DNA from 3 places in the Agrobacterium sp. LEGMi-208b genome. Region 2 is predicted to be linked to each of the others. Evidence: riboswitches for the same ligand, from Rfam matches in the RefSeq annotation. Region 2 holds a riboswitch; each other region holds the start of a gene.

Region 1 (7,377 bases), on a different replicon from region 2:
AGGGCGCGTGAGGCGAGGGCCGATGCGGCAACGCAGGGCGCCGACCTTCTGCTTCTGACCGAACTGTTCATTTCAGGCTATCCGCCTGAAGATCTGGTGCTGAAGCCGGCTTTTCTGAAAGCCTGCCTGAAGGCGGTGGAAGAGCTGGCGGCGGAGACCGCCGATGGCGGGCCGGGTGTCGTGATCGGTTTTCCGCGACAGGGGGAGACGGGCCGGCACAATTCGGTGGCGCTGCTGGATGGCGGCAAGATCATTGCGCTGCGCGACAAGATTGACCTGCCCAATTACGGCGAGTTCGACGAGAAGCGGGTTTTCGCCGAAGGTTCGATTTCCGGCCCCTATAATTTCCGCGGTGTCCGGATCGGCATTCCGATCTGCGAGGAAATCTGGAACGACATGGGCGTGTGCGAGACGCTGGCCGAAAGCGGTGCGGAAATCCTGCTGGTGCCGAACGGTTCGCCCTATTATCGCGGCAAGCTGGATGTGCGCCATCAGGTGGCGCTCAGGCAGGTGATCGAAAGCGGCCTGCCGCTCGTCTTCGCCAACCAGCTGGGCGGGCAGGACGAGCTGGTGTTCGACGGTGCAAGCTTCGGCTTCAATGCCGATAAAACGCTTGCCTTCCAGATGAGCCAGTTCGAGGCCACACTTGCCGTCACCGACTGGAAACGCACTGCCGATGGCTGGCATTGCGAAAGCGGGCCATTCTCGAAAATCCCCGAAGGCGAGGAGGCGGATTATCGCGCCTGCATGCTGGGCTTCCGCGATTACGTCAACAAGAACGGCTTCAAGAGTGTGGTTCTCGGCCTTTCCGGCGGTATCGATTCGGCGATCTGCGCGGCACTGGCTGTCGATGCGCTCGGCGAGGAGCGGGTGCGCTGCATCATGCTGCCCTACCGCTACACCTCGGAAGAATCGCTGAAAGACGCCGCCGATTGCGCGAAAGCGCTGGGTTGCCGTTACGATATCGTGCCGATTTCGGAGCCAGTGGAGGGTTTCCTTTCGGCGCTTTCCGATCTCTTCGAGGGTACGGAAGAGGGCATTACCGAGGAAAACCTGCAGAGCCGCACGCGCGGCACCATTTTGATGGCCGTCTCGAACAAGTTCGGCTCGATGGTGGTGACGACGGGCAACAAGTCCGAGATGTCAGTGGGTTACGCCACGCTCTATGGCGACATGAATGGCGGTTTCAACCCCATCAAGGACCTCTACAAGATGCAGGTCTATGCCATTTCCAGCTGGCGCAACGCCCATGTGCCGCCGGGTGCGCTCGGTCCTTCCGGTGAGGTGATCCCGGCCAATATCATTTCCAAGGCCCCGTCGGCCGAATTGCGACCCAACCAGACCGACCAGGATTCGCTGCCGCCCTATCCGGTGCTGGACGATATTCTGGAATGCCTGGTCGAGAAGGAAATGTCGGTCGAGGAAATTCTGGCGCGCGGCCATGATGTGGCGACCGTGCACCGGGTGGAGCATCTGCTCTATCTCGCCGAATACAAGCGCCGGCAATCGGCGCCGGGCGTGAAGATCACCAAGAAGAACTTTGGGCGTGACCGGCGTTATCCGATCACCAACCGGTTCCGGGATCGGTGATGAGGGCGGTTTCCGGAAGGCGTGTTTAACGCCGGATCTTCTTCATAAACAGGGCGATTGCTGTACGAAGGTGCGGCAAATTTCTTCTCCCCGCCGGGGAGAAGGTGGCCCGAAGGGTCGGATGAGGGGGCTAGCTCTCGATCTATCTCGACCCTCACCCCCTCATCCCGCTGCCGCGGACTTCTCCCCGGCGGGGAGAAGAAACAAGTGGCATGCGCCCGGTCCACAGCGCGGATATGTGAATGGCGCGGAGAAAACCCCGCGCCGCTTCCTCACCTTAAATAACCTGCCCCACGTCGATGCGGTTACCATCCGGGTCTTCGAACACAAAGGCGCGCAGGCCGTAATCCTTGTCCTGCAGCCCCTTGATGATGCGCAGCCCCTGGCTCTTGCACAGCGCGTGCAGCGCATCGACATCGCTGACCATCATATGCGCCACATTGAAGGGCGCTGCCTTGTGGGTGGGCTGCAATGTCAGGTGCAGCTCGGCATTGCCCTGTTTGAGGATCATGAAACCGACGGGGGTGCCGTTTTCGAAGGTCTTTTCGAAGCCCAGCACGCCAACGTAAAAATCATGGGCCTTTTCGATATTCCTGACAGGAAGCATGGCGGCGATCCGCCCGAAGCGGATGCCGTGATCGGCGATGGTATTCATCGCGGAACCTCGGATCTGGGAGAAACGGCAGGCGGCGCGGACGGTGCCGGGGCGCTGGCGTTTTTTCCGGTTTGAATTTGCAGGACGGTGCCTGCCGCCCTAGGATCATAATCGAGGCGATGGCGGATGCAAACGGAATGTCTCTATTGCCGAGCGCCTTGAGCGAGAACACAGACACGCCCGGGAGGCAGAATGCGCAGCTCCATCGAAATCTTCAACATCCGCACCCGGCAGATGCGGGTGGTGTTACAGACGCCTGATCTCTTCGAAGCGCCGAACTGGTCGCCGGATGGAAAATACCTGTTGTTGAACAGTGAGGGGCTGCTTTATCGCCTGTCTCTTTCCGGCGGGGCCGCGCCGGAAAAGGTCGATACCGGCTTTGCCACGCTCTGCAACAACGACCACGGCATTTCGCCTGACGGTTCGCTCTATGCCATCTCCGACAAGGTGGAATTCGGCAAGAGCGCCATCTATCTCCTGTCCTCTATGGGAGGCGCGCCGCGGCTGATGACGAGGAACCTTCCTTCCTACTGGCATGGCTGGTCGCCGGATGGGAAGAGCTTTGCCTATTGCGGCATTCGCGATCAGGTCTTCGATATCTATTCCATGGATGTCAAGACCGCCACCGAGACGCGGCTGACCCATGGCGAAGGCCGTAATGACGGTCCGGATTATTCGCCGGATGGTGCGTGGATCTATTTTAATTCCAGCCGCACCGGGCAGATGCAGATCTGGCGGGTGCGGGTCGACGGTTCCGCCGTCGAACGCATCACCGACAGCCCCTATGGCGACTGGTTTCCGCATCCGTCACCCGTAGGTGACAAGGTGGTGTTCGTCTCCTATGACGGCGATGTCTTCGACCATCCGCGTGACCTCGACGTGCGGGTGCGGCTGATGGATATGGATGGCGGCAATGCCGAAACGCTGTTCGAGCTTTTCGGCGGGCAGGGCACGATGAACTCGCCCAACTGGTCACCAGATGGGGATGAATTCGCTTATGTCAGGTATTTCCCCGTGGAGTGATGCGGTAAAGGGAGGACCCGTCATTCCGGCCTTGAGCCGGAATCCAGTCGACGCGCGTCTGCGCGGCGAAAAGACTCCTCTCAGTCCAAGGACTTGGGCTGGCTGGATTCCGGCTCAAGGCCGGAATGACGGAGGTGAGGGGTGCCATGGTCACATCGCCGCATCGCCCGCAAAGAAGCTTGCATTCGCAAACTTTTTTGCCCATAGCTTCCTTGTCAGGTGCCTGCCTTTGCGGCGGGAGAATCGGGAATCCGGTGGAAGACCGGAACGTGCCCAGCGCTGTGAGGCGGACGTTCTTTTTAGAAGCCACTGGAGCAATTCGGGAAGGCGAAAAGGGCGGATGAAGCCAAGTCAGAAGACCGGCCTGACAGGATAGACCGAACCGCGCGGACGGCGGCAGGTTGTTGTCGAGGCGGGGTGTGTGTTTGCGCCCTGCCTTCGCATTGTTGGGGATAAACGATGCCAGCCGACTCGTCCGTAAGCAATCCGCCCGGTGCCAGTTCGTTCGATCATGCGCTTTCACCCGCCCGCCCGTTTTCAGGCGAGGAGCGCGAGGCGATCTATCGCGCCATCGAGACGCGGCGCGATGTGCGCGACCAGTTCCTGCCAGATCCGCTGCCGGACGCGCTTGTCGAGCGCCTGCTGAAGGCGGCGCATTCGGCGCCCTCGGTCGGTTTCATGCAGCCGTGGAATTTCACCCTCGTTACCGATGGCGCCGTGCGCCAGGCGGCATGGGTGGCCTTCAGCCGCGCCAATGAAGAGGCGGCGGCGATGTTTGCCGGCGAGCAGCAGGCGCTTTATCGCAGTCTCAAGCTTGAGGGCATCCGCAAGGCGCCGCTCAGCATCTGCGTCACCTGCGATCCGACACGGGGCGGCAAGGTGGTGCTGGGCCGTACCCACAATCCGCGCACGGATGTCTATTCCACCGTCTGCGCCATCCAGAACCTCTGGCTCGCGGCCCGCGCCGAAGGCGTCGGCGTCGGCTGGGTCAGCATTTTCCACGACAGCGACATTCGTATTATTCTTGGTATCCCCGACCATATTGAAATCGTCGCCTGGCTGTGCCTTGGCCGGGTCAACGAACTTTACACTGAACCGGAACTGGCGGTGAAAGGCTGGCGGCAGCGCGTGCCGCTGGAGGAACTGGTGTTCCGCAATCGCTGGGGCGGTTGACCGGGCGGCTCCACCCCTCCCGGACGAAACCGGGAGGGGTGGGCCGGGAAAGGTGGGCCGGGAAAGGTGGCCATCGTCTCTTCAAACGACAGTGCAGTTAAAAAGATTGAGGATGGGGTGAATGGGGCTGGCGAGGCTGATCGCGCCGCTTGCACCCCAGAACAATCCGACGACATTATTGCCGGCGGTGTCGATGACGGCGCTGCCGCTATCGCCCGGCTGACTGAAGACTTCGCCGGCGCGGCGCGGCGATATGCCGATCTGGTTGCGCATATTCGGCTGCTGTACGTCGTAAAAGCCGGAAACGACGCCATTGGTGATATTGGTCGTCACGCCCGATTTCGTGACATTCATGTTGAGCGCCGCAACGGCCGCCCCCACCGGCGAAGGGAGGTTGTAGATTGCGCCGATGGTGGCGAGCCGGCCATTCGCCGGGCTGGCGACAGCCGCATCGACGCCATAGGGCGTTCCCTGATAGACGATGTTGCCCCTCTGGAAAGCGACGATATTGGCGGCAAGATCGCCAAACCAGGTGCGCGCCGGTTGCGACACGTCATCGCCGATCTGGGCATTGTCCCGGCAGATGACATGGGCATTGCTCATGATCAGCGGTGCGCCGTTGGCGGCCCGGACGACTAGCCCGATGGTGCCGACGGTATCCGTCCAGGACCAGTAATCCGGGCTGCCGCTGATGCCGCCGACCATCGGCTCCACGACTTTTTCGCGCGGGTTGTCGGAAAGGCGTCTGGGGTGATCCTTCCATTCCGTGCCGGGCGCGGGCGGTGTCAGCACCGCCTCGCTCGGGCGGTCGAAGGATCCTTCCCGTACCTGCAGCGGCGCGCCGCCCAGCGTCGTCATCAGACCCGCCTTCAGCGATGGCTCCGGCGCGCGGTGGTAAAGGATCAGGCCAAGCTCCTGTGTCAGTTCGCCGGCGGCGTCCTCAAGCAACCCGACGCCGATCGCCGTGACGCCGGGTATGCCTGTCAGCTGATGGTAATGCCGCTCCTTGAGCGCGGTGAGTTCCTCGAAAGTCATTCGCTTGCCTCATGGAAAAAGGGGTGAAGGATGGATGTCCGGCTTTACAGGGGCGGCGCGCCCGGTGGGGTGAAGGGCTGCGCCGCCCGTGCCTGAGAGCCGTCAGTTCAAGGGAATGATCTTGCCGCTGGACGGAGCGCCGCCGCCGGCCGGCGGAGGACCGCCAGCCGCCGCCTGATCGGCGAGCATGCGGTATTGGGAGGTGCCTTTTTCAGTGCTGATGGTGCCGGAAACCGTGTAGAGATAGACGTCGCCGGAGACGGCGTAGTCGTTGCTCTGATTGTTCACATAGAACTCGATCTCGACAGTCGACATATTGGTCGCGCGTTCCAGGAAGGCGTCCATCAGCATGGTGATCTGCTGATCCGTCAGGCCCTTGGAGCGCATTTCCTGTTTGGTCTTTTCATAAGAGGCGGAAGCGCCGCCGCCGCCGAAGAACCAGGTCCAGACCGAGAGATTGGCGCTGGCCGTGGTCTTTTCGTATTCGTTGATCTCCTCGCGGTAGGAAGCATCCAGCATTCCGAGCGCAAGCGTGTTGAGGTCCCTCACATCCTGGCTGGAAAGCGCCGAGATTTGCAGCTGGGCCTTGATTTTTCCCGTGGTATGCGCCGGCACGGTATAGGAAATGCCGGTCAGCTGTCCCATGCCGGAGACCGAGATGGAATAAGATTCCTTCGCTTCGCCTGTCGGCAAAGTTGCGATGACCGGGACAAAAGGATCGAGCAGTTTGACGCCGGTTGCGGTGATCTGAATGGATGTCATGGCTATACTCCTGATGGTTGTGGGCTTCATAGGTCAATGAAACTCTGACCGTCCACTCGGGGTCGAGGTGGGCGACATGGTCGTCTGGAGATGCATGAAAGGCGCGAGCGGCTAAAGCCGCACGGCATATATATATTTTGCATGTTGCGCTGATCCACTTAAAGTGGATATTTTTATAATATGCACTCTTACAGCGAAGTCAATCGCGTTCGTGAATGCAACTTCTATATGAATATTTGCCGGGAAATGGGGTGAAGAATGTGTTTATCCATGGCCGAAGGATGGATCAAAGCAGGCCGCGGGACGGGCGCGGCCTGTACGGAACTGACGCATGGCGTCTGGCGTCGTGGAACATGCGAGGGCTGGCAGCGCCGTCTTTATTGCTGCGGCTGTATGCCCTTCAATGCCGGGTTCTTCAGGTCGATCCGGCCCGTCTGGTCCGGCAGGAATTTCGGGCCGATGACGCGGACGCGGCTGTCGTTCGGATCATAGTCGCGTTCGGGCACGGGCTGTTCCGGCGGTTTTGCGGCCTGTTGCTGTTCGGCGGGCTTCTCAGCCTTGTCACCACTCCTGTCACCTTGGGGTGATGGAATGGTGGTGATGCCGGAATAGGGTTTTTCGGATTCCGGCCGGGCCGCCTCTTCCTGCTTCTGCATATCCTGGTGATAGGCGGCCATGTTGCAGGCGCAGCCGGGCGCTTTGGCAGACGAATTACGATAAGCGAAGGCGGTCGGCAGGTCCTTGTAGGGTTTGCCGGTTTGCGCAGACACCATGTCGGCGGTTTCCTGATCCGCCATGGAGTGGAAATAAAGCTCCGTCTCTGTCCCCGGACACATTTTCTGGCATTGCTCCGCCTGGGCGCGGAAATCGAGCGGCGAAGCGTTGGAGGCAATCGGGAAAAACGAGCCGTCGCAGGTGCGCACGCAGAGTGTGCGAAGTCCGCCTTCGGCGGCGTTTGGGTAGGGCGACAGGCCCGCCTGTCCCGGCTCACCGCCACCCTGCCGGAAGGCATCGGGATAACGCGTGACATCGGGCGCCGGCGACGCTTGGGGGTTCATGTCCTCTGCGGGGCTGCAGCCATTGGCGTCGAGTGCGGCGAGAATGCGCTGGCGCCTGATGTCGCCGTCATCACTGCGCGC
Region 2 (7,377 bases):
GCCGATGGGCAGCACCTGCCCCGGAATGACGATGCGCGAGAGAATATCCGCGACGATCATGAAAACCGCGCCGGTCAGCGCCGTTACCGGCAGCAATATACCATGGCGAACGCCGACGAAGATGCGTGCCGCATGCGGAATGACGAGCCCCACGAAGCCGATGGAGCCAACCAGCGACACCATCGCAGCCGTCATGACCGCCGAAACGGAGATGAGCACGGCGTAGACCCAGCGCACCGGAATGCCGAGCGAAACGGCGGCCTGGCCGCCGAAGGCGAAGGCATCGAGCGCCCGGGCATACCAGAGACACACAGCAAGTCCCGCAAGGCTGACCGGCAGCGCCAGCCAGACATCCGGCCAGCGCACGCCCGAGAGGTTGCCCAGCAACCAGAACATGATGCCGCGCGCCTGTTCCGCATTGGCGGATTTGGTGACGATGAAAGAAGTCATGGCGTTGAACAGCTGCGACCCGGCCACCCCCGCCAGAATGATGGCGCTGTTGCCGTGCCCCGCCCGCACCGCCAGAAGGCTGACCAGCGAAAACGCAACGAAAGCGCCGATGAGCGCCCCGGCCGGCATCGTTAGAAACCCCGCACCGAAGCCCAAAAGCGCCACGGCGACGGCACCGGTGGAAGCGCCGGCGGAAATGCCGAGAATATAGGGATCGGCAAGCGGGTTGCGCAGAAGCGATTGCAGCACCGCTCCGGCGAGCGCCAAAGAAGCGCCGCAACAGGCGGCAACAACCGCGCGGCTGAGGCGGTAACTCCAGACAATGCCCTCATCCAGCGGCTCCAGCGGATAACCCGCATGGAAGACGCGGTTGGCAATGGTTTTCGCCACGACATCAAACGGAATGGCGGTCTCGCCGATGGCCGCTCCGGCCATCAGCGCGACGAGCAACAGGGCGAGCGCGGCAAGAGCCAGCCCCGCCCTGCCGAGATGAATGGAAAGTCCGTTCACTTGGCGAGGCCGGCAGCCGAAATCGCCTCGGCCAGCGTTTCGATGCCTTCGATGGTGCGGATGGTCGGGTTCATCGCCTGCGCATCCATCTCGAACACATGACCTTCCTTGACGGCGGGCATGATGCTGGCCACGGGATCGGTGGCGAGGAACTTCAGCTTGACGGCGACATCGTCGGCGGGGAACCGGCGGCGATCCATCTTGCCGGCAACGATGATGGAGGGATTTGCCTTGGCGATGGTTTCCCAGCCGACGGTCGGCCATTCTTCATCGCTTTCGATGACGTTCTTCAGACCCAGCGCGGACATGATGTAGCCGGGGGCGCCATTGCGGCCGGCCACATAGGGATCGATATCCAGCTCGGCGCTGGAGAACCAGAAGACGGCGGAAAGCTTGCCATTGGCGGAGGCGATCTTGGCGCGGGCGGCTTCCTCACGCTTCTTCAGATCGGCAACGACCTCCTCACCGCGATCCTGCACGTTAAAGATTTTGGCGAGATCGCGAATTTCCTGGTAGATCAGGTCCATGGTGAAGACGGTGTTGCGCACGCCGTCGCCGCCGCCGGAATTGTCCTTGCCCAGGCAATCGGCGGGCGAAGTATAAACGGGAATACCAAGTTCGGCGAATTGCGCCGGCGTTCCGACAACGCCTTCCGGGCCGATCTGCCACTGGAACTGCGTCGTCACGAGGTCCGGCTTCTTGCCGACGACCGCCTCGAAGCTGGGGTCATTATCGGCCAGCCGCTCGACCTTGGCGTTGGCCTCCTCATAACCCTTCAGAACCGGGCCAATCCACAGCGCGGTGCCGACAACCTTGTCGGCGAGGCCGAGCAAATAAAGCACCTCGGTCGTGCTCTGGCCGACGGACACGGTGCGGGCGGGAGCCTGCTTGAAGGTGATCTCCTGACCGCAGCTGTTGATCGTCAGGGGATAGGTGGTTTCGGCAGCATTTGCAGCGGTGACAGGCAAGACCGCAAGCGCAGCGGCCAGAAAGCCGGCATGGACCGGCAGGCGTCTAGAATGAAACATGTGTTCTCCAGTCGACAGTAAAACTTATTCCAGAGCAGCAGGCGTCAGAACGCGCAGCAACAGCGGGACGTCTTGTACGGAGAACGGTCTTGGGACGCAAACGAAATGTTATGAAATAACATTACAATCTCCTCCTCCGGGCTTCCCCGCCCGTAACGATGGTTTATATTTTGACGGCAGGTCTCCTGGCTCACGGATTTGCGTCACTCATCTGCCTTCCCGCATTCCTGAGAATACAGTGGCATGACGCCTTCAAGCGTCACGGGGATGAACGACAATCCGCTTACAGTTGCGGGGGCAGCCACGGCATTGGGTGAAAAAATCGCCCGCACCATGTTCCCTATTAATCCCTTCGCCTTTCGGCTGCAGGAACCGTCGCTTTCTCACATAAGGGGCAAGAGGCGGGGCGTCAATTGCGATAGTGCCGCACTTCAGCACAAAGACGGGCCTGCAAGGGCGAAAGTCCTTGCGGAACCGGCGCCTGCCGGTTGCGGTACACCTTTCGACATGATGGTGAGCGTTTCGATGACCACCAGCCCGGATTGCGTCAGGAAATCGGTCAGAAGACCGCTGTCCCGCACGGCATCGAGACGGACAAGCTGATCGTCGAGATCGGAAAAATGCCGTTTCACCAGCGCAATGGCATCCGCCTCCTCACCGGCAACGACCGGGCCGACGATATGGCCCCGCCCCGCTGCACGCCGCAATGCAAAGGCGGCAAGACGATCGGCCTCGAACAGGCCGTAACCCGTATTTTCCCGGAGAAGGCGCTGCAGGACGCCCCGGCGCGAAACACCGAAAGCCGCCCGATCCAGATCCGCCACGACGGATAAATGATCCTCGGACAGCGGCTCGATTCTCTGTTTTCTTCCAAGCGCCGACGCCTCGGCAATACAACGCGCCTTGCCGCGCAGGAGATGTATTTTTTCCGTATCCCCGGCAAAACCCAGCCGGGCAAAAAGCCGCCGTGACGCTTCCGTGGCGTTCAAACGCAGGGCGGCGTCAGGGTAACCCGCAATGAGTTGGCCGACCAGCCATGGTGCGACGCCCTGCCCTTGCAAACGCGGGGAAACGATGACCATGCCGACCGTCGCGAAACCCTCATCATAAGGAAACAGCATTGCCGTTGCGACAACGCGGTCTATCTCGTCCAGCGCGGCAAGGCCGACGCCACATTGACGCAGGAAACACCATTCGTTCGCGTGATATCGCCATCCGACAGCCATGGACAAAGCATGCAGATGATCGGCCTCCACATCGGCGATATCCACGGTCCGCAACTCGAAACTATCGACTTTGAGCAGCTCCATGACAAACGGCTCTCATTCCCTCCGGCGCGGAACCTTGATCCCGGCATCCCAGCTCACGACATCCGAAGATAACCAGCCTCGTCAGCAGGAATTTTTTGAAAGTGCTGAAAGGACACAACAATCTACTGAAATCACGCCTATTTCAGCAGATAAACGCCGCAGGCCGCTCTAAGCTTTTCGGCGTTGAAGCGACGGAGACAGCCATGAACGCAATCGACATTCTGGAGCGTCTTGTCGGCTTCCCCTCGGTCGTCGGAACCGCCAATGGCGACATTGCCGGATGGATCGCCGATTATCTGGAAAGCCACGGCGCGAAAGTATCGCTGCTTGCCGGCCCGGAGGGCGACCGCGCCAATCTCTTCGCCAGCTTCGGCCCGACCGATGCCAGCGGATACATCCTGTCCGGCCATATGGATGTGGTGCCTGCCGGTGAGCCGGAATGGTCCTCCGTTCCCTTCACGCTGAGAACCGAAGGCGAGCGTCTTTACGGACGCGGAACCACCGACATGAAAGGGTTTCTGGCCACGGTTCTCGCCGCGGCACCGGCATTTTCACGCATGGCGCTGAAGCGGCCCGTTCATATCGCCTTTTCCTATGACGAGGAGGCGGGCTGCCGCGGCGTTCCGCATCTCATCGCCCGATTGCCGGAACTATGCGCAAAACCGGCGGGCGCGATTATCGGCGAACCGAGCAATCTGCGCGCCGTGCGCGCCCACAAGGGCAAGGCCGCCGCACGCATCGCCATTCGCGGCCGCTCCGGCCATTCCTCGCGGCCGGATCAGGGCGTGAACGCCATCCATCTGATGACCGGCATCATGGCAAAGGCGGTCGAGACCGCACAGGCTCTCACGCAGGGGCCTTTCGAAGCGACGTTCGAGCCGCCCTATTCTTCCCTCCAGATCGGCACGGTGAAAGGCGGACAGGCGATCAACATCATCCCCGATTTCTGCGCCATCGAACTGGAAGCGCGGGCGATTGCCGGGATATCGCCGGTGGCCCTGCTTCAGCCGGTGCGTGACGGGGTCGAAGCGCTGGCTGCCAAGGGAATCGACGTGGAATGGACGCCGATGAGCGATTATCCGGCGCTGTCCCTTGCCGCCAATGCACCCCTCGTGACGCTTCTGGAAGAATTGACCGATGCGCCCTGCATCGCCGCCGTCAGCTACGGCACGGAGGCCGGGCTTTTTCAGGCAGCCGGCATCGACGCCATCATCTGCGGCCCGGGCGATATCGGCCGCGCCCACAAGCCGGACGAATTCATAACGGCCGGCGAGCTTTCGGCCTGCCAGTCAATGCTGGAAACACTGGCAAACCGCTGTACGGTTTAAACCTTCGGAACCACGGATTTCAGATGACTTTCTTCTTCAATTCCGACGCGAAGCGCGGCGAGATTTTCCGGCAGGCTCTGGCGCGGGACCTGCCGGAACTGCCTTTTTCGATGGATGCAGCCAGCGTCGATGCGGATGCGGTTCGATACCTCATCACCTGGACCGTGCCTGATGATATCGGCCGTTACCGCAATCTCGAAATCCTGTTTTCCATCGGTGCGGGCGTCGATCAGTTCCATATCGATGCAGTCCCTGCGCATGTAAAAGTCGTGCGCATGGTGGATGAAGGCATCATCCGCATGATGCAGGAATATGTGAGCCTCGGCGTGCTGGCGCTTCACCGCAATCTGCCGGTCTATTTGAAACAGCAGCGCCAGCAACTCTGGAAGGCCCTGCCGCAACGTCAGGCGGAAGAATGCCGGGTGGGCGTTCTCGGCCTCGGCATGCTGGGCGTTGCGGCGCTGGAACGGCTGAAACCCTTCGGTTTTCCGCTGTCCGGCTGGAGCCGTTCACCGCGCGAGATCGATGGTGTGACCTGCCATCACGGCGAAGCCGGATTATCCACAATCCTCTCGACCAGCGATATTCTCGTTTGCCTGCTGCCGCTGACGGACGAAACGACGGGGCTTCTGAATGGCGAACGCCTGAGAATGCTTCCCGAGGGTGCGGGACTGGTCCACGCCGGGCGCGGCAGACAGCTCGACCACGACGCCCTCATCGATGCGCTGGAGAGCGGCAGGCTTTCGGTTGCTGTGATCGACGTCACCGATCCGGAACCGCTTCCGGAAGACCATGCCTTCTGGACGCATCCGAAAATTCTCCTGACGCCGCACATCGCCAGCGTCACCCAGCCTCATTCGGCAGCACGCACCGTTGTCGAGAACATCAAACGATACCAGTCCGGCCTCGAGCCGCTCGGCCTCGTCGACCGCAATCGCGGATATTGATCATCCCGTTCCAGGAAAGGACACCCATGCCGCTTCTCAAGACCATCGACACCCATCCCGCCTTCGAGCCGAAAGCCTCCAAGGCCCTGCCGGAACGCCTCATTTCCGGCGATCCCTCCTTCAAGACCTGGCCGCTGGACGAAGCCCGCAATGGCACCGTCCACACCGGCATCTGGGAAGCGACGCCGGGTGAGAGCCGTTCGATCAAGGGCGAAACCTTCGAATTCTGCCATATTCTCGAAGGCGTCATCGAAATCACGCCGGAAGGCGGCGAGCCGCTACGTTATACGGCGGGCGACAGTTTCGTCATGAAGCCGGGCTTCGTCGGCGTGTGGAAAACCATTGAAACCGTCCGCAAGATCTATGTTACGGTGAACGGATGAACTGGGAACCGGCCATTTTTGAAATCACCCGCGACGGCTATATGCTGAGCACCGATCCGGCACGGGTGGATTTCGATCTGGTCCATGGTTTTCTCGCCCGCGATTCCTACTGGGCGCAGGGAATGACCGCCGACCGGCTGAAGCGGGCGCTTTCGCATTCGCTGCCGGTCGGCGTCTACGCCCCCGATGGCTCCATGGCCGCCTTCGCCCGTCTGGTGACGGATTACGCCGTTTTCGGCTATCTGCGCGATGTCTTCACGGTGGAGGATCATCGCGGTCGTGGCCTTGCGTCCTGGATCGCCACCGAGATACGCAAACACCCGGAACTTTCAACGGTATCGAGCTGGATGCTGGCGACCCGCGACGCCCATGGTGTTTACGAAAAGGCCGGTTATCGCGCCGCACCCCATCCCGAATATTACATGACGGTGCCGAAACCCGGCGAGGGTTGAACAACCCTCGCGATGGGCCATCTCGGCCATCCTCATAACCTGGGGCTATGACCCTTACCCCATAAATGCTTAGCCCTTTTCCGGTCGCGATGACAGCATCGTCCGCACTGGAAAAGGAGACGGAAGAGATGGGATATCGCATTGGCGTTGATGTGGGCGGGTCGTTTACGGATTTTGCCGTGTTCGACGATGGGACCGGCTCGCTTGCCACCCTGAAGGTGTTTTCCCGCCCCGATGCACCCGGAGAAGAAATCCTTCTCGCCCTCGATACGCTAAAAAAGCGCGACGGCATCGAAGCCAAGGACGTTTCCTATTTCACCCATGGAACCACCGTCGGCGTCAACACGGTGATCCAGCGCAACGGCCAGAACGTCGCCCTGTTCACCACCGAAAATTTCGAGGACGTGCTGGATGTCGCACGCCTGAAAATTCCGCAGATCCACAATCTCTATTCCGTGCGGCCCGAACCGCTCATCCCGCGTGAACGGGTTTTCGGCATAGCCGAGCGCATGCTGGCGACCGGCGAGATAAAACTCGCCCCGAACGAAGAGAATGTGGCCAAGGCAGTCGACAGCGCCCTTGCGGCCGGCTGCGACGGCATCGTGCTCGCCTTCCTGCATTCCTACCGTAACCCTGAAAACGAACGGGCCGTGAAGGCGATGATCGAACGCATCGCGCCGCAATTGCCGGTGGTTTCCTCCGCCGAGACATGGCCGATCATCCGCGAATATGAGCGCACCGTCACCGCCGTCATCAGCGGTTATGTCCAGCCGCGCGTCGCACATTACCTCGACCGTTTCGAAACCGTGCTGCGCAGGCAAGGCATTGCCTGCCCGCTGCTCATCACCAAGACCAATGGCGGTGTCATGGGCATCGATCAGGCGCGGCGCGAATGTGTGCAGATGATCCTGTCCGGCACCGCCTCCGGTGTCATCGGCGCGGGTTATCTGGCGAAGGCCAGCGGCTTTG
Region 3 (7,377 bases), on a different replicon from region 2:
GCATTCATTCACAATTCCATTTACTGATGTATTAGCTGTAACGTAAAAAAAGCAAGATACAACTCCAAGAAGTAACGAGTTATTTCCCCCTCTCAAGAGAAGAGCTTTCGCCTTTCGTTGCCTCTACATCGCCGGGAGAATAGTGTGCGGATGCCGTCGCTATGATTTTCATGGCAGCCGCGAGGAGCAGGATGGAAACGGGTAACACCAGCGCATTCCAGTCAGGCATCTCCTCCAGTTCTGCTACCAGCGTCACGAAATGCACGACGAGATAGAGAATAATCATCTGAAAGAAGAGATTCTTGAGTTCGGCGACGCCTTCAATGAGCATCCAGCGAGGCAGTTGCGCTCTCCAGTGTGCGGTTGGGCTGGCGACAAAGCCGACCGTAATTGCGCAGCCGAAAATCACGAGGACGATAGCGAATAGAAGCTTGTCCACGCCTTGCAATACTGCGGCGACGATTGCCTGATCCGGATTTACGCGCATCTGGACAAAGGCGTTGCCAATGGCCAGCAATCCTTCCCAGAACATAAGAAAAGAAGCTGCGATCACGCCGATGGACGCAAGCCCCATGACATACCGAAGGCTGAGCAAAAATGACAACATTGCTTCCTCTCCCCGATAGCGCTTGGAAACACACTGAACGCCAGTTTCCGCATCTCCGTTTCCGGCACTGTGCCTCAATTGTCATCGGAAGGGCAAGAATACATACCCAGGTCGCTATAATTCAGAAAAACTGGAAACCAATTTGTTTCCATCTGTCAGTTCCAGTCCCGTTTTGTGCTAAAACGCTTTTTGGCAATCTGGAGTTTCAATTTACAGTGCACTCAAAATCGATCGGTGACACTCGTGATAAACGACTTCATTCCCTGGCTTTACGACACATTATCGATCTCGGCTCGCCTGATTGCCGCTGTCGTGTTTGGAACGGTCATCGGCCTTGAGCGACAGTGGCGACAAGGTGCCACCGGGCTGACAACCCATGCGCTTGTGGCTTTTGGCGCCGCAGCTTATTGCGCATTGCCGGCTATTCTGGAGGTCAATGAAGACATTCGCATGGGCGGACAGGTCGTCACGGGAATAGGCTTCCTTGGTGCTGGTTTGATCATGCGCGACGGACTTAATATTCGCGGCTTGAGCACCTCGGCAACCGTATGGGCGACCGGCGCAATCGGTGTTTTGGCCGGCTATGGAAGATTGTTTGAAGCCACCGAAGCCACGCTCCTTATCCTGCTGATCAACATGGCCTCCCCGAAATTGGTCCGACTTGTCGAGCGCTTCGTGCCTCATCGTCCCGTTGCCGCACAACAGCATACGATCGAGGTTCGTACGGCCCCTGAAAATGAGGCAGAGGTCCGAGCGCGTCTGATGGCGCAGACCGGAGATCATCAACTGGCGGTGAAGTCGCTTGCACGGCGCGTCAATTCGACTGATCAAACAATTACCATTGATGTCGTCATTTCAGGGGACGTGATCGATAGCGACATCATTAGCGCCCTTGTCCAATCGCTTAGCCTTTCTCCGACCGTCCTCTATTGCGCTTACAGATAATTTTGATACGGCGGCTCGAGGCCTTAAATCCCCGGCCTGCCCGAACGCAGAAAGCCCGCTTGGTAGCGGGCTGTGTTTTTGGTTACGGGCAGGATCTAATTTTAACTTGCGATCATCGCAACCGCGTTGTGCGACCCTATCGGACTATTTCGTGCCGCAGCGTAGGAGCGACGGTGGCGCGACGGCCTGTATCCGCTATCCCTTGAGATAACGACGCATGCAATAGAGCAGCGTTGCCTGCTCTTCGCTCTCGCGAATGTCGATCACTCGTCCGAAAATGATCCGGTGAGTTGCTTCGTCGACGGCATTGATCAGCTCGCATTCAAAGCTGACCGAGGCGTCGGCCAGGATCGGAACACTCGTGAGGCCATCTTTCCATTCGCCAAGCGAAAACCGTTCCTCCATTGGCGTCTTTCCCCCAAAATGGATCGATATAGCTTCCTGGCCAGGCATCAACGTATTGACGCAGAAGTGGCGCGCATTCTCAAAAGCATGAAAACACGAACTGGCGCGATTGATGCAGACGAGAAGCGTTGGCGGCGTGTCGCTGACGCTGCAAACCGCCGAGGCGGTGAAGCCGTAACGCTTCCCGCCGTATCTGGTAGTGACGACGGTGACCGCAGAGCCGAGACGCGACATACCGTTGCAAAACGCGGCCTTGTCGACAATGTCGAAGCGGTGATTCACCATAGTCATGTCAGCCTCCTCCGGCTCAGCCAACGCTACGCCGCGAGTTCTTTTCGGACGATTTCCGCGCCCGCCGCGAGAGCATTTAGCTTGCCGCGCGCCACACGACGGGACAGCGGTGCCATGCCGCAGTTCGTGCATGGGCAAAGTTTGTCGGCATCGACGAATTGAAGGGCCTTTCGCAGGGTGGCGGCCACTTCTTCTGGGGTTTCGATGGTGTTGCTTGCGACGTCGATGGCCCCGACCATCACCTTCTTGCCCCGGACCAGTTCGATGAGATCCATCGGGACATGCGAGTTATGGCATTCCAGGGAGATCATGCCGATCCTGGATTTCTGCAGTTTGGGAAGGGTTTCCTCATACTGCCGCCATTCCGATCCCAGAGTCTTTTTCCAGTCCGTATTGGCCTTGATACCGTAGCCATAGCAGATGTGGACGGCAGTTTCGCACTTGAGCCCTTCGATCGCCCTTTCCAAAGTAGCAACACCCCAGTCATTTACCTCGTCAAAAAAGACGTTGAATGCGGGCTCGTCGAACTGAATGATATCGACGCCCGCAGCCTCCAGTTCCCTGGCCTCCTCGTTGAGGATCCTGGCAAATTCCCAGGCCAGTTTTTCCCGGCTTTTATAATGGGCATCAAAGAGTGTATCGATCATCGTCATCGGCCCCGGCAGGGCCCATTTGATAGGCTGCTTGGTCTGCTGACGCAGGAACTTGGCATCTTCAACGAAAACAGGCTTCTGACGAGACACGGCGCCGACGACCGTCGGGACACTCGCATCATAGCGATCCCGGATTCTGACGGTCTCGCGTTTTTCAAAATCAACCCCGTCGAGGTGCTCGATAAACGTCGTGACGAAGTGCTGGCGCGTCTGCTCACCATCGCTTACGATATCGATGCCGGCCTGTCGCTGATCGTCAAGGGACAGACGCAAAGCGTCCTGTTTGCCTTCGACCAATTCTTCATCCTGCAGTTTCCAGGGCGACCAGAGCTTCTCAGGCTCTGCAAGCCATGAGGGTTTCGGTAAGCTGCCGGCGGTTGACGTTGGCAACAGTGTTTTCATGATAGGCCACCTTATGCTTTTGGTTCGTCAGCGAACGTGATTGGCAGACCACTGCTCGAGAATGGTCTTGTACGGTTTTATGAGATGCTCCTCCGCAAACCTTCCCTGCTCGACAGCCAGGCGGCTACGCTCTTCACGATCGTAGACAATGCGAGTCAGTGAATAATCCTGGTGCTTCAGATTTGGTCGATAACAGGCACCCGCCGCGGAATTTGCGTTGTAGATCTCCGGCCGGTAGATCTTCTGAAACGTCTCCATCGTGCTGATGGTGCTGATGAGCTCCAGATTAGTGTAGTCATCGAGCAGATCGCCGAGAAAATAAAAGGCAAAAGGCGCAACGCTATTCGGCGGCATGAAAAAGCGAACCTGCAGCCCCATTTTCTGGAAGTAGAGATCCGTCGAAGACATTTCATCCTGTTGGTATTCTGCCCCCAAAACAGGATGCTGATTTCCGGTCCGGCGATATGTTTTGCTGCTCGATGCGCTCAGGCATATGACCGGCGGCTTTTTGAAGTGCGCTTTGTAAGCATCTGAGTTCAGGAAACATTTGAACAGGTTCCCGTGCAGATCGCCGAAATTCTCCGGCATGCTGAATTCAGGCCGGTTTTTATTATGCTCCGGCAGCACGATGCTGAAATCGTAGTCTCGGACATAGGAGGAGAAATTATTCCCGACGATGCCCTCGATGCGCTCGTTGCTTTTTCGGTCAACGATGTTCGTTTTCAATATTTCGATCAGAGGGAAGGCATCATGGTTCCCTCCAGCACCAATGGCCATCTCAACCGAAATGATTTCGAGTTCGACGGAATAACGATCGCCTTTCGGGTTATTCCAATGCGCCAGGGCGTTGAAACGATTGTCGATCATTCTCGAGGCGTTTCGAAGGTTGTCCCGCCGGTTCTCGCCTCTTGCGAGATTGGCAAAATTTGTCGTGGCCCGCGTATTGTCCGAGGGGCGATAGTCCTCATCGAAGGGAATGCTTTTAATCGTAAAGGTGAAGTCTGTGTTCATCGCGATCTGGCGTCCTCGTTCCGAGATCGAACCTGCATCGATTGCTCCATTGGTTCTCTCCGTCGGCAGTTTTCATACCCTCCGTCGTCGAGAGCCGTCCCTGTCTTATGCCTGAGCCATCATTCAGGAAAAATTGGTATTATCTCATTGAAGCATGAGCGATGTTCATGATTGGACGCGAGAATTGTTTTCTCTCGACAAGCCGGAGAGACGACAGAAGCGAGAACAACCGGACGTCGACTTCCTCCACATCACTGCAACAGACGCCTTGACCACGTCAGCGGCATGCGACATTGGTTCACTATCGTGGTTCTGCGGACGAAAGTCCGGAGCTAAGAGGGAATTCGGTGAGGGCTTTGCCTGAAGCCGAAGCTGCCCCCGCAACTGTAAGCGGCGAGCGAAAGTCCATTCAAGTCACTGAGGCCTGCCTCGGGAAGACGGACAGGAGCGACGACCCGTAAGCCAGGAGACCTGCCGCGATAGATAACGTCCACGGGCGGGGTGTCCCGGAGTGCCGCTTTCGCGACCGGCATTCCCGTGCCATCGTTTCTGCGTCATGTTCCTGCCCTGCCACAACCTGATGGCAGCGCCGATGACAAATATAAACAAGCCCATGCAGCAGCACGGCTCAACAACCAAGCTCATAGATATCGTCTTTCCGGGCGACACCAACCATCACGGCACCCTGTTCGGGGGCACCGGCCTCGCTCTCATGGATCGCGCTGCGTTCATCGCGGCTACCCGATTTGGGAGGGTCCCTTTCGTGACCGCCTCTTGTGAGCGCATCGATTTCGAACAGCCCGCACGCATCGGTCACATCGTCGAATTTGCGGCAAGACCAGTCAAGGCCGGTCGCCGTTCCCTTACCGTTGAAGTCGAAATGGTGGCGGAAACCATTGTCAGCCGTCAGCGGCACACCTGTACGCGCGGTATTTTCCACATGGTCGCGATTCCGGAGGATGAAGTGGCCGCGATCTACGCGTTGCCCGAGCTCGTTCCAGCGGAAGCCCCGGATATCAAAGATACCGTTGCCATGGTCGAGATCGTCTTCCCGGATCAGGCCAACAGCGCTGGTCGAATGTTCGGGGGCGAAGCAATCTCTTACATGACCAAAGCCGCATTCGTTGCCGCATCGCGCTACTCCGGCAAGCTGGTGGTCCTTGCTTCATCCGAACGCATCGACTTTGCGAGAACAATCGAGATCGGTGAAATCGTTGAGGCGCAGGCACGGGTAGAGCGCGTTGGCCGCAGTTCGATGTCCATCGAGACAAAACTCTGGTCGGAAAATCTTCTAACGGGAGAGAGGCACATTACGGCCACCGGACATTTCACCATGGTCGCGGTCGACATGAACCACCGGCCGGTTTCTGTGCACGATGATGCGCCGGGAGCGAGCGTCCCACCTGACCATGGGCGGGCATAACTATGCTGGACAGGCAACATCTGTCGATTCTGCGTGAAGTTGATCGCCTGGGCAGCCTGACGGCGGCGGCGGAGCGGCTGAATGTCTCCCAGTCCGCTCTCAGCCATACGATCCGCAAGCTCGAAGAGCGCTATGGCGTGGCGATGTGGGAGAAAGACGGTCGTAACCTCCGTCTCACCGAGGCCGGTCGCTACATCGTAACGGTGGCGCAGCGTGTTCTCCCCCAAATTGAGAGGGCCGAGAATGTCCTGTCGGATTATCGCCACGGCCAGAGGGGCTCGCTGAAGATCGGCATGGAATGCCATCCCTGCCACCAGTGGCTGATGGGAGTGACAAAGCCCTATCTCATGGAATGGCCGGATGTGGGTCTGGAACTGACGACCTCATTTGCCTCCGGCGGTGTGTCAGCGCTGACGGGATATGAGATCGATATCCTGATCACGCCCGACCCCATCGAGGCGCCCGGCATCCACTATCGTCCGGTGTTCGACTATGAGCTGGTGCTTGCCGTTCCCGCCGGCCATCCTCTGGCGCAGAAACGCCATGCCGAACCCGCGGACCTGCTTGATGAGACACTGTTCACCTATCCTGTCCCGCCGGAGCGGTTGGATGTGTTCACGCAATTTCTGGTGCCAGCCAATTGCCGTCCGCGTCACCACAGAAATGTCGAAACGACAGAAATGATGCTCCAACTCGTGGCGGCAGGCCGCGGGGTCAGCGCCATTCCCGACTGGCTGGTGCGTCGGGAAGCGGCAGCGCTCGGTGTCCGCCCCGTCCGTATTGGTCCGGACGGCATACAAAAAAGCATCCATCTCGGATTAAGAAATGGCGACGACGCCGTCGATTTCATCGCCGGGTTTGTTGAGACGTCGCACCAGAGATGAGCGTTATGAAACAGTGTGGCAATTGACGCTGTTATACCCAAAATTGCCGCCGTTACGGCCATGGTCAAGGGAGCACATGAATGCCTATTGATGGCCCGTCGTTGGTATGGCTGACAGAGGAGGCCGGAAGTGAGCTAAGAGCGGAAGCGCGTGCTTTCTGCCTACGGATGATCAATGAAGTCTACGAGATCGATTACACGCCAACTTGGCACGCCGATCTGGACTCGCTGCTGAGCGCTGGCACCGAGAACTGGTTTTCAGATGAGATGCGCGGACGTTTTCTCATCGTCCAAGGCGCCGGAGGGCGCATCGTCGCAACTGGAGGATTCTATGACTTGGAAAGAAAGCCATCAACGATGGACCGCTTGCGAGATCGTTACAGTGACGTGGAGAAGGTGTGTCAGATCGTCAGGGTCTATGTGGAACAACGCGCCCGAAGGAAAGGGCTAGGATCATTAATTGTGAAGGCTCTCGAGAGCAAGGCGCGCAAAGTCGGATACTTAGCCACATATCTTCATGCCGATGCGAAAACGCCTGGCGCGCTTGGCTTCTGGAGAAGTCAAGGTTACAGCGCGTTTGGTCGCTTCTCATATCCGTCATCGAGAGGAACGGATAGCAGTGTGGACTTCGAAAAGGTTGTCCACGAAGACGATTAATCAAAAACCATCTTCACGTTTTAATCGATTGGGCTACGACGATTAGCCTTGAGGTGCGCTCTACAGTAGACGAACGTGAAGCCCATGATAAAATCCGAGC

What was found. A riboswitch is a leader RNA that binds a small molecule or an ion and turns the genes downstream of it on or off. The one in region 2 is predicted to bind cobalamin.
Region 1: linked by a shared signal. The riboswitch ahead of bluB (5,6-dimethylbenzimidazole synthase) and the one ahead of AC5YUO_RS16805 (ABC transporter substrate-binding protein) in region 2 are both predicted to bind cobalamin.
Region 3: linked by a shared signal. The riboswitch ahead of AC5YUO_RS09640 (acyl-CoA thioesterase) and the one ahead of AC5YUO_RS16805 (ABC transporter substrate-binding protein) in region 2 are both predicted to bind cobalamin.

The regions. Positions count from the first base shown of each region.
Region 1 is NZ_CM183445.1:2,953,274-2,960,650, forward strand. Features, by position in the region: gene AC5YUO_RS14455 (NAD+ synthase) at 1-1,590, shown strand, start outside; gene AC5YUO_RS14460 (glyoxalase superfamily protein) at 1,868-2,245, opposite strand; gene AC5YUO_RS14465 (TolB family protein) at 2,438-3,268, shown strand; cobalamin riboswitch at 3,469-3,650, shown strand; gene bluB (5,6-dimethylbenzimidazole synthase) at 3,728-4,441, shown strand; gene AC5YUO_RS14475 (chymotrypsin family serine protease) at 4,523-5,476, opposite strand; gene AC5YUO_RS14480 (hypothetical protein) at 5,579-6,238, opposite strand; gene AC5YUO_RS14485 (DUF2865 domain-containing protein) at 6,616-7,377, opposite strand, start outside.
Region 2 is NZ_CM183446.1:453,493-460,869, forward strand. Features, by position in the region: gene AC5YUO_RS16800 (FecCD family ABC transporter permease) at 1-960, opposite strand, end outside; gene AC5YUO_RS16805 (ABC transporter substrate-binding protein) at 957-1,988, opposite strand; cobalamin riboswitch at 2,147-2,380, opposite strand; gene AC5YUO_RS16810 (GNAT family N-acetyltransferase) at 2,420-3,298, opposite strand; gene argE (acetylornithine deacetylase) at 3,502-4,626, shown strand; gene AC5YUO_RS16820 (2-hydroxyacid dehydrogenase) at 4,650-5,573, shown strand; gene AC5YUO_RS16825 (cupin domain-containing protein) at 5,600-5,956, shown strand; gene AC5YUO_RS16830 (GNAT family N-acetyltransferase) at 5,953-6,408, shown strand; gene AC5YUO_RS16835 (hydantoinase/oxoprolinase family protein) at 6,537-7,377, shown strand, end outside.
Region 3 is NZ_CM183445.1:1,986,863-1,994,239, reverse strand. Features, by position in the region: gene AC5YUO_RS09665 (YqhA family protein) at 80-607, opposite strand; gene AC5YUO_RS09660 (MgtC/SapB family protein) at 851-1,552, shown strand; gene AC5YUO_RS09655 (flavin reductase) at 1,748-2,248, opposite strand; gene AC5YUO_RS09650 (methionine synthase) at 2,275-3,303, opposite strand; gene AC5YUO_RS09645 (DUF1852 domain-containing protein) at 3,331-4,314, opposite strand; cobalamin riboswitch at 4,605-4,807, shown strand; gene AC5YUO_RS09640 (acyl-CoA thioesterase) at 4,871-5,737, shown strand; gene AC5YUO_RS09635 (LysR family transcriptional regulator) at 5,740-6,621, shown strand; gene AC5YUO_RS09630 (GNAT family N-acetyltransferase) at 6,702-7,277, shown strand.